Regions from separate parts of the Pantoea sp. PvP021 genome, predicted to be linked through region 2. Evidence: predicted binding sites of a transcription regulator. Region 2 holds the regulator's gene; the other holds the start of a gene.
What was found. Region 2 encodes LexA, which represses DNA repair genes until DNA is damaged. Its sites were predicted from a motif close to TNCTGTATGTACATACAGNA; they were not measured.
Positions count from the first base shown of each region.

Region 1 (3,134 bases), on a different contig from region 2:
CCCGGACAAGAAGATCACGCTGCAGGAAGCGGCCACCGCGACGCTGGGTGATGCCGCGACCTCCAATCGCCGCACTATTAACAAATTTATCGTGCCGGATGTGTTGCCCACCTGTCAGCTCACCATGGGCTTAACCAAACTGGATGAAGGCAGCCTGTGGAACACCATGCCCTGCCACACCCACGAACGCCGCATGGAAGTCTATTTCTACTTCGATATGAGCGAAGAGTGCGCCGTCTTCCACATGATGGGGCAACCGCAGCAAACCCGCCATCTGCTGGTACACAACGAGCAGGCGGTGATCTCACCCAGCTGGTCAATTCACGCCGGTGTCGGCACCCAGCGTTACACCTTTATCTGGGGCATGGTGGGTGAGAATCAGGTCTTTGATGACATGGACCACGTCAAAATCAGTGAACTGCGCTGAGCAGAGGAGAAATACCATGGTACTGAGTACGTTTAACCTGGAAGGTAAAGTCGCGCTGGTGACCGGCTGTAATACCGGTTTAGGGCAAGGTATGGCGCTGGGTCTGGCCCAGGCGGGTTGTGATATCGTCGGCGTTAACCGTGATGGCCCGGATGATACCCAAAGTAAAGTGGAGGCGCTGGGTCGCCGGTTCTGGCCGGTGCAGGCCGATCTGATGCAGACCAGCGTGGTGGCCTCAGTGGTTGAACAGGCGCTGGCCGCTGCCGGTAAAATTGACATTCTGGTCAACAATGCCGGCATTATCCGCCGTGAGGACGCACTGAATTTCAGCGAGCAGGACTGGGATGACGTGATGAACCTTAACAGCAAGAGCCTGTTTTTCCTGTCGCAGCAGGTTGCCCGTCAGTTTATCGCGCAGGGTAATGGCGGCAAGATCATCAATATCGCCTCCATGCTCTCCTTCCAGGGCGGTATCCGGGTGCCCTCTTATACGGCGTCGAAAAGTGCCGTGATGGGACTGACCCGTCTGATGGCGAACGAGTGGGCAAAACATGGCATTAACGTCAATGCCATCGCTCCCGGTTACATGGCCACCAACAATACGGAACAGCTTCGTAATGATGAGTCGCGTAGTGAAGAGATTCTGGGCCGTATTCCGGCAGGCCGCTGGGGCGTGCCGGATGACATGATGGGCCCGGTAGTCTTCCTGGCCTCTTCCGCGTCTGACTACGTGAATGGCTACACCCTGGCGGTGGATGGCGGCTGGCTGGCGCGTTAATCTTACTGGCGGACAGTGTTTCATCGCTGTCCGCCTTGTTAATAATATTCATGCTTCGTTACAGCGTCACATGTTCTCATTTACTGGATAAATCCCTATACTGGATGCATCGACAGTTTTCTTTGCAACCAGGTTCTATCATGACGGGCGAAGGCCACATCATTTTTGCCATTGCCAGCGCTATCTTTGCGAAGCGTGCTGAGCTGACACCAGTGCTGGCGCAGGCCGACTGGTGGCATCTTGTTCCCTCAGCGCTGCTGACATGTCTGTTGCCCGATATCGATCACCCTAAATCTCTGCTGGGACAGCGACTACGCTGGCTCTCTCATCCTATTGCGCGCGCGTTCGGCCATCGCGGCTTTACCCACAGTTTGCTGGCGATAGCCGCCGGTTTGTGGCTTTTTCAGATAAACCTGCCCCAGTCGTCGCCGATACCGCCTGATGTCCTGCAGGGTCTGACGCTGGGCTACCTTAGCCATATTGTGGCCGATATGCTGACGCCTGCCGGGGTTCCGCTGCTGTGGCCCTGCCGCTGGCGCTTCCGGCTGCCGATTCTGCGCAGCCAGAAAGGCAACCAGCTTGAGCGGGCATTGTGCCTGGGACTGGTGGGATATGCGCTCTGGTTTCCGGTGGGCATGCCATCTTTTGGTGCAAACGGCTGGCCGTCACAGCTGTTCGATACGCTACAAAATGGCGTCGGACGGTTGATTTCCAGTCATACTGCACAATAAATCAGCACAAAACGCCTTTAAGTTATAAACCATGCCATTTGGATATAAGGCACCCTCTTCGCCTGCTGTTACCATTCCTGCTGTCTTAATTCGTGATTAACATTATGCGGCCTTTCCAGAGCGAAAGGCCGCATTACTCTGGAGTTTCAGTATGGACCTTCCTCTTACGCTTAATATCGTAGCCTTTGTGGTGCTGCTGGTATTGCTCTCTCGCTTCAGCCGTCAGAACTGGAGCCTGTCGAAAAAAGTGCTGACCGGTCTGGTAATCGGCGTACTGTTCGGCCTGGTTTTGCAGTTGATCTACGGCGAAAACAGCGCAGTGGTCAAAGAGTCTATCAGCTGGTTTAATATCGTCGGTAATGGCTATGTCCAGTTGCTGCAGATGGTCGTAATGCCGCTGGTGTTCGTTTCCATTCTGAGTGCGGTTGCCCGTCTGCATAACGCCTCGTCGCTGGGAAAAATCAGCGTACTGACGATTGGCGTACTGCTGTTTACCACCGCGATCTCGGCGCTGGTCGGCGTCTTCGTGACCGGCCTGTTTGGCCTGAGCGCTGAAGGTCTGGTTCAGGGCGTGCAGGAGACTGCGCGTCTCAGTGCGATCCAGAGCAACTATGTCGGCAAAGTGGCTGACCTGACCGTGCCGCAACTGGTGCTCTCCTTTATCCCGAAAAACCCGTTTGCCGATCTGACCGGAGCCAGTCCGACCTCGATTATCAGCGTCGTCATCTTCGCCGCCTTCCTGGGCGTGGCTGCACTGCAGTTGCTGAAAGATGATGAAGTTAAAGGTCAGCGCGTGCTGGTCGCGATCGATACGCTGCAGTCCTGGGTCATGAAGCTGGTGCGTTTAGTGATGAAGCTGACGCCTTATGGTGTGCTGGCGCTGATGACCAAAGTGGTTGCCGGTTCTAACCTGCAGGACATCATCAAGCTGGGCAGCTTTGTGGTCGCCTCTTACCTCGGTCTGGCCATCATGTTTGGAGTCCACGCCCTGCTGCTGTCGGTAAATGGTATCAACCCGATGCGCTTCTTCCGTAAAGTGTGGCCGGTTATTACCTTCGCCTTTACCAGCCGCTCCAGCGCAGCCAGCATTCCGCTGAGCGTGGAAACCCAGACCCGTCGTCTTGGCGTGCCTGAGTCGATTGCCAGCTTCGCGGCCTCTTTTGGTGCCACTATCGGCCAGAACGGCTGTGCCGGTCTC
Region 1 is NZ_JBSRXX010000001.1:995,010-998,143, forward strand. It holds gene kduI (5-dehydro-4-deoxy-D-glucuronate isomerase) at 1-427, shown strand, start outside; gene kduD (2-dehydro-3-deoxy-D-gluconate 5-dehydrogenase KduD) at 444-1,205, shown strand; gene ACVKSX_RS04600 (metal-dependent hydrolase) at 1,346-1,936, shown strand; gene ACVKSX_RS04605 (L-cystine transporter) at 2,088-3,134, shown strand, end outside.
Region 1: a site for LexA is predicted at 1,304-1,323, ahead of ACVKSX_RS04600 (metal-dependent hydrolase). Genes of this name have one in related genera too.

Region 2 (3,134 bases):
AAGCGCGGGCCAATCGCCGCCAGCCGCTGGCGGGCAAAATGAATGCGCGCCACACGAGCCAGCTTCTGGGCGATCGACTGATCCGTACCGTGTTCAGTTGCCATGCGGCGCAGCGACACTGTCGGCGAGAAGCGGACAAAACTGTCGCGCCCGTGCCAGATCACCGCAAAAAACTTCTGCACCCCGTTCAGCACCCGCAGGTGTGGCGTTGCTTCGCCCTGGACTTCACGTCCTGGTGCGCGGCCAAACATCACCGTGACCGGCAGCATCTGAATATCCAGCTTAGGGTTATTGCGATGCAGGTCCAGGTAATCGTGAAAAATTTTCACGGATTCAACGCTGGGCACAAAATAGGGGAAGACGCGAGGGCCATTGTGGATAAAGACATGGCGCGGCAGCAGAGAACCATCAATCTCCAGCGGAGTGAGCGGGTCGGGCAGATGATGCCGCAGACACTGTGCGCGTAAAGTCAGTAAGTCGGCCTTCGAATCGTAAGGCAAAACATACATAATAGGTCGGGTCGGATCCAGACCATGTTCAGACACGGGATCGGCCGGAATGGCCTTACTTTTTACCAAAAACGACAGTGGTAAATTAAGCAGTTTGTAATAGAGTTTACGCCAACCTGACATAGACAACATGAAGCCTCTTGTTAGCAAAGCGCCGCAAGCATACCAGAAAGCGCAGCGAAGATCTGTGGTGGTGCCAATTGCACGCAGCCCAGACATTGACGTCAATCCGATGAAAGGGTTCCCACATCATGGCAAATAATGCCACCGGACTTATCAGAATAGTAAAAGCTGCAGGTTACTCATGGCAGGGACTGCGTGCCGCCTGGCAACATGAAGCGGCGTTTCGGCAGGAAGCGCTGGCTGCGCTGGCTGCTATTGTTATCGCGTGCTGGCTGGATGTCGATGTGGTCTCCCGCATCCTCATGATTGGGGCGGTGGTGCTGGTGGTCATTGTTGAAATCCTCAATAGCGCCATTGAAGCAGTGGTCGACCGCATCGGTCAGGAGCATCATCCGCTGGCGGGCCGGGCAAAAGACATGGGCTCGGCGGCGGTGTTGATCAGCATCTTACTGGCACTCTTCGTCTGGATCGCGCTGCTCTGGACACATTTGCGATAAGCCTTCCATAACGCGTCTGAGGGCGCGTTTTCCCTGACAATCGGTTTCCATTTCACCAATACCTGTATATACTCACAGCGACTGTATAAACAACCAGGGGGCGGGATGAAAGCATTAACCAGCAGGCAGCAGCAGGTCTATGACCTGATTCGCGACCATATTTCTTCAACGGGCATGCCGCCTACGCGTGCCGAAATCGCCGCGCAGCTGGGCTTCCGTTCGCCGAACGCGGCAGAAGAGCATCTGAAAGCGCTGGCGCGCAAAGGCGTCATCGAGATCGTTTCCGGTGCATCGCGCGGCATTCGACTGTTAATGGAAGAAGAAGCCTCAGAAGGGCTACCGCTGATTGGCCGGGTTGCTGCCGGTGAGCCGATCATGGCGCAGGAACATATCGAAACCCACTACAAGGTCGATCCGGGCCTGTTTAAGCCGTCTGCTGACTTCCTGCTGCGCGTCAGCGGAATGTCGATGAAAGATATCGGGATTATGGATGGCGACCTGCTCGCGGTGCATAAAACCCAGGATGTGCGTAACGGCCAGGTTGTGGTTGCCCGCATTGATGATGAAGTCACCGTTAAGCGCTGGAAAAAGCAGGGTGCTATCGTGCATCTGCTGCCGGAAAACAGCGATTTTGACCCGATTGTCGTCGATACCCGTGCGCAGTCACTGACCATAGAAGGTCTGGCTGTTGGCGTGGTGCGCAACGGCGAGTGGCTCTGATTCTTCTGCCAGCGTGCATTCGCCTTCTCTGATGCTATTCTGTCTGCCCTAATTTTGTCGCTGCCTCTTTTGCGCAGCGACACTGAGCACGGAACGGCGAATGCGCTTTATTACGGCAACCGATAAAAATCTCTGGCGGCTTGCGCTGCCGATGATCCTTTCAAATATCACCGTTCCCTTACTGGGAGTGGTCGATACTGCAGTAATTGGTCATCTCGACAGCCCTGTCTATCTTGGCGGGGTTGCGGTCGGGACTACAGTGACCAGCTTCCTCTTTATGCTGCTGCTTTTCCTTCGAATGAGTACCACTGGCCTTACGGCGCAGGCATTTGGCGCTGGCGATAAAATGGCGCTGGCACGCGCGCTGACTCAGCCGCTGATCATTGCGCTGCTGGCGGGCGTACTGTTCATCGCTTTGCGTTATCCGATTATTCAGCTGTCGACCCATCTGGTTGGCGGCAATCCCGATGTACTCGAACAGGCGGCACTGTTTATTCAGATTCGCTGGCTCAGTGCGCCTGCCACGCTGGCAAACCTGGTCATTCTGGGCTGGCTGCTGGGCGTGCAGTATGCACGCGCGCCGGTGATCCTGCTGGTGGTGGGCAACCTGGTTAACATCGTGCTCGATCTCTGGCTGGTGATGGGGCTGCACTGGGGTGTCGCGGGGGCGGCAACCGCCACGGCGCTGGCGGAATACATTACGCTGGTTGTCGGCAGCATCATGGTCTGGCGGGTGTTAAAACTGCGCGGAATTACGCTTAGCCTGTTGAAGCAGAGTTGGCGCGGTGACAGCGGCCGGCTGCTGCGACTGAACCGGGACATCATGCTGCGCTCTCTGATGCTGCAGCTCTGCTTCGCCTCGCTGACCGTACTGGGTGCCCGGCTGGGTCCGGATGTGGTGGCGGTTAACGCAGTATTACTGATGTTCATCACTTTTACGGCTTACGCGCTGGATGGCTTTGCCTATGCGGTTGAAGCTTTTGCGGGTGAGGCGCATGGTGCAAAAGATGGCAGCAAGCTCCTGCGCGTCTGGCACTCTGCCTGTCGGCAGGCGGTGGTGGTGGCGCTATTCTTCTCGCTAATCTATGCCATTTTTGGCCCGCAGATCGTTACCCTGCTGACCTCTCTTCAGTCACTCCAGCAGACAGCGGACCGCTATCTGGTCTGGCAGATGATAATGCCGCTGATCGGCGTCTGGTGTTATCTGCTGGATGGCATGTTCATCGGAGCGACGCGCGGGCGTGAGATGCGTAACAGCATGGTAGTTGCCGCAGCAGGCTATTTT
Region 2 is NZ_JBSRXX010000007.1:182,927-186,060, reverse strand. It holds gene plsB (glycerol-3-phosphate 1-O-acyltransferase PlsB) at 1-632, opposite strand, end outside; gene ACVKSX_RS17980 (diacylglycerol kinase) at 761-1,129, shown strand; gene lexA (transcriptional repressor LexA) at 1,235-1,849, shown strand; gene dinF (MATE family efflux transporter DinF) at 1,950-3,134, shown strand, end outside.